2 regions of the Arthrobacter sp. SLBN-83 genome follow, and region 2 is predicted to be linked to the other one. Evidence: riboswitches for the same ligand, from Rfam matches in the RefSeq annotation. Region 2 holds a riboswitch; the other holds the start of a gene.

Region 1 (4,615 bases), 380 kb from region 2:
AGCAGATCCGCAACATGGGCTCCATGAAGAAGATGCTCATGATGATGCCGGGCGCGCAGAACATCCGGCAGCAGCTGGAGCAGTTCGACGAGCGGGAGATCGACCGTGTAGAGGCGATCGTCCGGTCCATGACCCCCCACGAGCGGCTTGCCCCGAAGATCATCAACGGTTCGCGGCGCGCCCGCATCGCCCGCGGTTCCGGCGTCCACGTGTCCGAGGTCAACGGCCTGCTGGAACGGTTTGCGCAGGCCCAGAAGATGATGAAGAAGATGGCCCAGGGCGGCATGCCGGGAATGCCCGGGATGCCCGGCCTGCCTGGAGCCGGCGGTGGCGCGCGGAAGAACGCCAAGAACGCGCCCAAGAAGAAGCCCAAGTCCGGCAACCCGGCCAAGGCTGCCCAGGAGCGCAAGGAAGCCGAAGCCCGGCGCGCCAATGCTGCCAAGGCACTGCCCACCGGAGCCGCCTTCGGCCAGCAGGGCGGCGACTTCGACCCGTCCCAGCTGAACCTCCCCAAGGGCTTCGACAAGTTCCTGGGCAAGTAGCAGTTCACCACCATCGCGCAGCGCCAGGTGTCGTTTTGATCGCTCAAGACGACACCTGGCGCTTTTCGGTGGGGATGCCGGCAGCGTGGAATAGGGTTGGGACATGTTCAAGCAGAGGGTAGTGTTCGTGCACGGCGCCGGAAACTTTGGCGCCGCCGCGTGGCCGCGCCAGCACGGCATGGCACTGTCCTATGACGCCCTGTTCCTCCGGCGGCACGGCTACGACGCCGTCGCGGATCCGGTGGAGTCCTCCTTCACCGAAGACACCGCCATTGTCCTGCAGTCCTTGGCGGACGATGGGCGCGGCGCCGCGGGCGGGCACGTGGTGGCGCATTCCCAGGGGGCAATCGCAGCCATGATGGCCGCGGTGGAACGCCCCGACCTGGTCTTTTCATTGACCCTGGTGGAACCGGCGTGCCTCTCACTGACCGCGGAACTGCCGGCCACGGCTGCCCACATCAGCCTGATGCAGCCCCTCTTCGACGTGCGCCACCAACTCAGCGACGAAGACTTCCAGCGCGAATTCGTCCGCCGAGTCTACGCCACCGACCTCCAGCAGCCTGCCACCACGGAGGAGAAACGGTCCGCCCGCAGACTCCGTCTCCAGTCGCCGTCATGGGAGGCGCCGCTGCATATCGTTCCCGGCGTGCCCACGCTGGTCCTCACCGGCGGCTGGGAACCGCTGTATGAGGAGATTGCCGGATACCTCCGCGAGACCGGCGCCCTGCACCACGTTGCAGCGGGAGGGCACCGGCCCCAGGACTCCCCGGAAGGGGACCGGGCCATCCGCCAGTTCATCCGGCAGGTCAGCCGGAGCCAGCCGGCCCGGGCGTCCTGACCCGGGCGAGACTGGCATCCGGCGCCGTGGCCGGTCAGTTTTCCGCGGGCACCCGCAGCTCCGGCAGGTACACCCTGCCGCCCGCAGCCAGGAACTCCTCGCTCTTTTCCCGCATCCCCGACGTCACGCTGGCAAGCGCAGCCTGGGCTTCCGCTGAGCCGAAATCGTCACGAATGTCCTGGCTGATCCGCATGGAACAGAACTTCGGCCCGCACATGGAACAGAAGTGCGCCGTCTTGGCAGGCTCCGCCGGCAGGGTCTCGTCGTGGAAGGCCTCGGCGGTGACGGGATCCAGCGACAGCGCGAACTGGTCCCGCCAGCGGAACTCGAAGCGGGCCTTGGACAGTGCGTCGTCCCGTTCGTGCGCCCCCGGGTGGCCCTTGGCGAGGTCTGCCGCATGCGCGGCGATTTTGTAGGTGATCACGCCGGTCTTCACGTCGTCCTTGTTGGGCAGGCCCAGATGTTCCTTCGGGGTGACGTAGCAGAGCATCGCGGTCCCGTACCGGGCAATCTCGGTGGCGCCGATGGCCGAGGTGATGTGGTCATAGCCCGGGGCAACGTCAGTCACCAGCGGCCCCAGGGTATAGAACGGGGCGCCCTTGCACAGCTCCTGCTGCCGTTCCACGTTCTCACGGACCAGATGGAACGGCACGTGGCCCGGCCCTTCCACCATTACCTGCACGTCGTACTCCCAGGCGCGCTGCGTCAGTTCGGCGAGCGTGTCCAGCTCCGCGAACTGGGCCGCGTCGTTGGCGTCCGCCGTCGAACCGGGGCGGAGGCCGTCACCCAGGGAGAAGGAGACGTCGTACTTGGCGAAGATTTCGCACAGTTCATCGAAGTGGGTGTACAGGAAGTTCTCCTGGTGGTGGGCCAGGCACCAACCGGCCATGATGGAACCGCCGCGCGAGACAATGCCCGTCACCCGGTTGGCAGTCAGCGGGACGTAGCGCAGCAGCACGCCGGCGTGGATGGTCATGTAGTCCACACCCTGTTCACACTGCTCGATCACCGTGTCCCGGAAGATTTCCCAGGTCAGGGCGTTGGCCTCGCCGTTGACCTTTTCCAGTGCCTGGTAGATGGGCACGGTGCCGATCGGGACGGGGGAGTTGCGGATGATCCATTCCCTGGTGGTGTGGATGTCGTCACCGGTGGACAGGTCCATGACGGTGTCCGCGCCCCACTGGGTGGCCCACTGCAGCTTGTCCACCTCCTCTGCGATGGAGCTGGTGACTGCGGAGTTGCCGATGTTGGCGTTGATCTTCACCAGGAAGGCCTTGCCGATGATCATCGGCTCGGACTCAGGGTGGTTGATGTTGCTGGGGATGATCGCCCGGCCCGCCGCGAGCTCACTCCGCACCAGCTCCACGTCGCAGTTTTCGCGCAGCGCCACGAAGCGCATTTCCTGGGTGATGATTCCCTGCCGGGCGTAGTACATCTGCGTCACTGTGCGGCCGTCGACGGCGCGGCGGGGCACCGGCTGCCCGCCCTGCCACTCTGAAGAGGCGGCACCGCGGCGGACAGCCGAGCGGCCGTCGTCGAGCAGGTTGCGCTCCCTGCCCGTGTACGCCTCGGTGTCCCCGCGCGCCTCAATCCACTCTGCACGGAAAGGCTGAAGGCCGCGGACGGGGTCGCTGCCGGGTCCCGCCGTCCGGTAGGTCCGGAACGGTTCGTTGGGCCGGCCGTTGGGGGACGGCTCAAGGGATATTTCCGTTACCGGCACCCGGATCCCGGCGCCGGCATCTTCAATGAAGGCCAGCGAATGCGACTTCAAGGATTGGGTCACCTGGAGGGTTGACCCATCGTCTGCCGCTGCTTCGGCCTGGATTTGGGCAGGGTTCAACTGGGTGTTTTGTGTACTCAAGGGAATACTCACTTCCTTCGCCGGCATTACCCGGACAGGTTCAACGGTCGCAGGCCGCGTCAGCCCGATCTCAGCCCCTGCAAGGGCACCCGTGTGGTCAGGAACGAAGCTACCACAGGCCCCTGGAACTGCCTTGTCACATTCCCCGGTGCTAGCCTGTCCGGGCAGCGAAAGGAAGTCCTGATGCCGGAAATCATTGAATTCAGCGGACCCGTCCTGACTGGACCGGACAGCGTTAGGTACGGGCTTTGGTCCGTGGACGGGACCCTCACCTTCACCCGGCCCGCGACGGAGCCCGTGAGGGTCCTTGACGGCTGGGTACTGCCCGGGTTCGTTGACGCCCACTGCCACATCGGGCTGGGCCCGGGCGGCCCCGTTGACGCCGCAACGGCTGAGGACCAGGCCCTGGCCGACCTCAACGCAGGAACCCTGCTGGTCCGCGACGCCGGCTCGCCGGCCGATACCCGCTGGATGCAGGGCGGCCGGGACTTCCCCGTGCTGATCCGTGCCGGGCGCCATGTGGCGCGGACGCGCCGCTATTTGCGCGGCTTCGCTGAGGAGGTGGAGCCGGAAGGCCTTGTGGAGGCGGTCCGCAAGCAGGCGCGCGACGGCGACGGCTGGGTCAAGCTGGTGGGGGACTGGATTGACCGCGGCGCCGGTGACCTGGCGCCTTCCTTTCCTGCCGCCGTCGTCCGTGACGCCATCCAGGCAGCCCATGAGGAAGGTGCCCGGGTAACGGCGCACTGCTTCGCCGAGGACACCCTGGACCAGATGCTGGATGCCGGCATCGATTGCATTGAACATGCCACGGGCCTGCTGCCCCGCCACCTGCCCCGGTTCGCTGAACAGGGAGTGCCAATTGTGCCCACTCTCATCAACATCGCCACCTTTCCGGACATCGCCGCCCAAGCGGACGCGAAATTCCCCCGCTACGCTGCACACATGCGTGCACTTTGGGAACGCAGGCTGGAACGGGTGGCGGAGGCCTATGGGGCTGGCGTCCGCATCTTTGCCGGTACCGATGCCGGCAGCACGATCCGGCACGGCAGGATCGCAGACGAGATCCTGTCCCTGCACCAGGCCGGCCTGCCGATGACAGCAGCACTGGACGCCGCCTGCTGGGCAGCCCGCGCCTGGCTGGGGGCGGACAGCCTGGCGGAAGGGGCACGGGCCGACGTGGTGGTGTGCCGGGAAGACCCGCGGGCCGCAGCGGAAACTATCAAGGACCTGGAACACGTAGTGTTGGGCGGTCGCATCGTCCGCTGAGCGGAGGCACCAGAAACTTGGAATAAATTGAAGCTTCAAGTAATTTTACTATGTGACAGGCCGCCATCGGGACGGCCTCCAACACAAGGAGCCTTCAATGACCGCAGC
Region 2 (4,615 bases):
GTGGTGATGTCCGAGGACACCAGCCGGACCCGGACCTTGGTGCCGGACTCCAGTTCGCCGGCGCAGTGTGCGGTCACTGCGGGTTCTGCGATCTGGATAATCCCGGAGCTGCCGTTACCGTTCTTCCCATTGCTGTTGCCATTTTTCCCGTTGCTGCCGTTGCCGTTCTGCGGCTTGGACCCGGAGATCACGATCGCGTCGAACTCCTGCCCGATGTGGTTCAGCAACAGCGCCGCCTCCACGGTGTCCAGGGCCAGGCGTTCCATCCTGGACGCCAGCTGGTCCGATCCCGCCATGATGCCCGGCAGCAGCGGCAGCGCTTCGCGTGCCCAGCCGGGAACATCGCCGCCGTTGCTCAGGGCCTCGCAGATGACCAAAACGAAGCGGTCCACCAAGCGCCGCAGCGGCGCGGTGGTGTGGGCATAGGCCGCGCCGATGGCGGACTGGATGCCATCCTCGGGGACGGTTCCGTCGAACGCGGTGTAGGACGCTCCCCGGAACAGCATGCCTGCCGAATGCATGATGGCCAACTGCCTCGGGTCGGTGGGATCCAGCGACCGCAGGTATTCGCCGTAGCTGACTTCGCCGTCCCACGGCCTGCCGAGCACCTCGGTCTGCAGCCGGAAATGCCTCAGGGACCGTTCGTCCGGCGCGGGCATGGTGCGCAGGATGCCCACTTTGCCCTCGAGCATGAGCTCAGCCGCCGCCATCCCGGTCATCAGCGAAATTTGAGCGTTCCAGTCCTCCACCGGAAGCTGTGGAACCGCGTCAATCCGGTAGCCGCCGTCGGGCAGTTGGACGATCTCCTGTTCGGGCATGTTGAGGCTGGCGCCTTCACGGGCCCGCTCCAATGCCACCCGCTTCAGGCCCACCTCACGGAGCAGGTGGAGTACGGGGGAGGCCGTCCCGGCGTCGAGGTCTGCCTGGGCGCCCTTGTAGCTGAGCTTGTCACGGCTGCGGACCCGGGCCCGACGGACGCCTACTGTCAGGACGGTTGCTTCGCCGTCGAGCGTGAAGTCCCAGACGAAGGCAGAGCACTCCTGGCCGGGCAGGAGGCTTCCGGCCCCTTCGCTGATGACCTCCGGGTGCAGCGGGATCCGGCCGTCCGGGGCGTAAAACGTCTGTCCGCGCCGCCGCGTCTCGGCGTCCAGGGGACCTCCCGGCGTAACGAAGGCCGGAACATCGGCGATCGCATACATCACGCGGTAGCCGTCCCCGTCCGCCTCGATGAACACTGCCTGGTCCAGGTCCGTGGAGGACGCCGGATCGATGGTGACGAACTCGACGGCGGTCAGGTCGTAGGACGGAAGCTGCAGCGCGGCCACGGCAGCCAGGGCGTCGTCCACGGCTTCGGCGGGATAGGGACCCGGAAGTTCAAGTTCCGTCCGCAGCAGGCCCAGCGCCTCTTCCAAGGCGTTCTTATGGTCGTGGACGTTGGGGGCCAGCCGATGATGTGACACAAAATTCAGCGTAGCCCCAAGTTCCGCGATTAAGCAGGCTCAGGAGCCGGCGGCGTCCAGCGCGTCGAGGAGGGAGGCAGCAGCGGCGGCGGGATCAGGAGCTTCCGTGATGGCGCGGACCACCACGATCCTGCGCGCGCCCGCCTCCACCACTTGGTGGACGTTGCCGTGGTCGATGCCGCCAATGGCAAACCAGGGCACGGGATCCGCAGCCCGCCGGGACGCCTCCGCTGCGTACTTCACCAGGTCGGGACCGACGGCGGCCCTGCCGGGTTTGGTGGGCGTGGCCCAGACAGGACCTACGCAGAAGTAGTCCAGGCCGGAGGGGCCGGCGGTTGCGGCCAGGGCGGCATCCACCTGTTCGGCCGTGTGGCTGGAAAGTCCGATGGCGGCGTTCCCGTTGACCAGCGTGCGTGCTGCCCCCAGCGGCAGGTCCTTCTGGCCGATGTGGAAAACAGGGGCCCCGGAAAGCACGGCGATGTCGGCGCGGTCATTGACCGCCCACAGCTTGCCGTGCCGTACCGCCACTTCCTTCAGCACCGCCAAAAGGTCCAGTTCCTCGGCGGCCTCGATGTTCTTGTCCCGCAACTGGATGATGTCCACGCCGCCGGCAAAGGCCGCGTCCACAAACTCCGCAAAGTCGCCGCGGTCCCGCCGCGCATCGGTGCAGAGATACAGGCGGGCAGCCTTGAGGGCCTCGCTGTCCCGGGCGTTGACAACCTCGGCATTGGCAACTCCGCCGGCCGGAGCGTGGGAACCTGAGGGAAAGGATGGGGTGGTCGCATTCATGCCTGCAAGCCTAATTCCTCTAAACTGGGGAGGTACTGCGGGAGCCCGCGGCAGCTGTCACAAAGCGCCGGGCTGAGAGGGCGTCAGAGCCGACCGCTTGACCTGATCCGGTTAATGCCGGCGTAGGGAAGGAACCAGATGCGTACCCCCGGCACTACCCATCCCGCTTCCGTTGATGCGTCCATCCATTCCACCCTTCCGTCAACAATACGTGCCGACGTCGCCGTCATTGGCGGGGGAGTGGTGGGGCACGGCATCGCCTGGGAAGTGCAGCGTTCCGGACGCTCCGTCGTCCTCATAGACGACGCCCCCGGTTCGGGCGCCAGCTGGGCCGCCGCCGGAATGTTGGCCCCCGTGAGCGAACTGCACTACCAGGAGGAAGACCTCCTGGAACTCATGCTGGAAGCATCGTCGCGATGGCCGGCGTTCGCTGCCGGTGTCGCCGATGCATCGGGCGCAGATTCCGGATACCTTACGACGCCGACTCTCGCCGTAGGTGCCGACGCCGCAGACCGCCGTGCGCTGATGGACCTGCGCACGGTCCAGCTGGCCAACGGCCTGGCAGTGGAGCCCCTGACTGTGCGGGAGGCGCGCAAACGCGAACCCCTCCTCAGCCCAGCCATCGCCTGCGCCCTGGACACCCCCGCGGACCACCAGGTGGATCCCCGCCGGCTAGTGGCGGCCCTGCGGCTGGCCCTGGCCCGCGCCACAGAGGAGTTGCCGGGCCTGGCTGTGGCCGGGGCGGTGGACGGGTACGCAGTGCCGGACCGGGCAGCCGGGCTGTTGTGGGACGGCGGAACGGTGGCCGGCGTAAGGCTCGCCGGTGGCGGCACCGTCCTGGCAACGGAAACCGTGGTGGCCAACGGCCTGCAGTCAGGTGCGCTCGCAGACCTGCCCCCCGGCCTCGAACTGCCGCTGCGGCCCGTGCACGGGGACATCCTCCGGCTGGCAGTGCCCCGCCACCTCCAGCCCCTGGTGACCGCGACGGTGCGGGGACTGGTCCACGGAGTTCCGGTGTACATCGTGCCGCGGCAGGACGGGACCGTGGTGATCGGAGCCACCCAGCGCGAGGACGCCCTGTCCGATGCCGTCAGTGCCGGCGGCGTCTATCAGTTGCTGCGCGATGCCCAGGCCCTGGTGCCCGCCGTCGCCGAACTCGAACTCCTGGAGTCCACCGCCCGGGCCCGCCCCGGAACCCCGGACAACGCGCCGCTGCTGGGACGGGTGCCGGTGGGCCCGGCCCCAGGGGGTGAAGGGTCGGGAGCGGAAGCGCGCCACGTCCCGGGGCTCATCATCGCCACGGGTTTCTTCCGCCACGGCGTCCTGCTTACCCCCGCCGCAGCAGCCATCTGCACGGAGCTGCTGGACGGAAGAACCGACCCCCGTTGGGCGCCCTTCAGCCCGGAACGGTTCTCCAAGCCGGCAACGGCCACCCAACGCACCGACATCAAGGAGACAGCGTGAACATCACCCTCAACGGAAACCCGCACACGGTGGCGGACGGCGCCTCCATCACCATGCTCGTCAGCGAGGTCACCGGGCGTCCGCTGGCTGACAACGGGCAGGCGACGGACGGCGGGAAGCTGGGCGTCGCCGTCGCACACAACGCCCAGGTGGTGCCGCGCAGCCAATGGTTTGCCACCGCGCTCGCCGAGGGCGACGACATCGAACTCGTTACTGCAGTACAGGGAGGCTGACGCCATGACGGAAACCAGCACTATCAACCCCGCCGGAAACATCGGTGCCGGGGACGCCCTGGTGATCGACGGCGTCGCCCTCGGCTCCCGCCTCATCATGGGCACCGGCGGGGCGCCTAGCCTGGACGGCCTGGGCGCAGCGCTCCTGGCCTCCGGTACCGCCCTGACCACGGTAGCCATGCGGCGCTACTCAACCGCGGAAACCGGATCGCTGTTCCAGCTGCTGGTGGACCACGGGATCCGGGTGCTGCCCAACACCGCCGGCTGCTTCACCGCAAGGGATGCGGTCCTCACGGCGGAACTGGCGCGGGAGGCCCTGGAGACCGACTGGGTCAAGCTCGAGGTCATCGCCGACGAACAGACCCTCCTGCCCGACGCCGTGGAGCTTGTGGAGGCCATGGAGCAGCTGGTCAACCGCGGGTTCAAGGTCTTCGCCTACACCAACGATGATCCCGTTCTTGCGCTGCGGCTCGAAAACCTCGGCGCCACCGCCGTGATGCCCCTGGGTGCGCCCATCGGCACAGGCCTGGGGATCCTGAACCCGCACAACATCGAACTTATCGTGTCTCGCGCGTCGGTTCCGGTGGTCCTGGACGCCGGCATCGGGACGGCGTCCGACGCCGCCCTTGCCATGGAACTGGGCTGTGACGCCGTACTGCTGGCCACGGC

The links. Region 2 has a riboswitch for thiamine pyrophosphate ahead of thiO (glycine oxidase ThiO). Riboswitches for the same ligand answer to the same signal wherever they lie in the genome.
Region 1: another riboswitch for thiamine pyrophosphate. It lies ahead of thiC (phosphomethylpyrimidine synthase ThiC); the one in region 2 lies ahead of thiO (glycine oxidase ThiO).

The regions. Positions count from the first base shown of each region.
Region 1 covers NZ_VFMX01000001.1:3,159,730-3,164,344, forward strand. The annotation lists gene ffh (signal recognition particle protein) at 1-542, shown strand, start outside; gene FBY30_RS14720 (alpha/beta hydrolase) at 646-1,380, shown strand; gene thiC (phosphomethylpyrimidine synthase ThiC) at 1,415-3,241, opposite strand; TPP riboswitch at 3,237-3,344, opposite strand; gene FBY30_RS14730 (amidohydrolase family protein) at 3,425-4,507, shown strand; gene FBY30_RS14735 (VOC family protein) at 4,605-4,615, shown strand, end outside.
Region 2 covers NZ_VFMX01000001.1:2,783,872-2,788,486, forward strand. The annotation lists gene FBY30_RS12980 (RNB domain-containing ribonuclease) at 1-1,460, opposite strand, end outside; gene thiE (thiamine phosphate synthase) at 1,500-2,249, opposite strand; TPP riboswitch at 2,277-2,395, shown strand; gene thiO (glycine oxidase ThiO) at 2,388-3,713, shown strand; gene thiS (sulfur carrier protein ThiS) at 3,710-3,946, shown strand; gene FBY30_RS13000 (thiazole synthase) at 3,951-4,615, shown strand, end outside.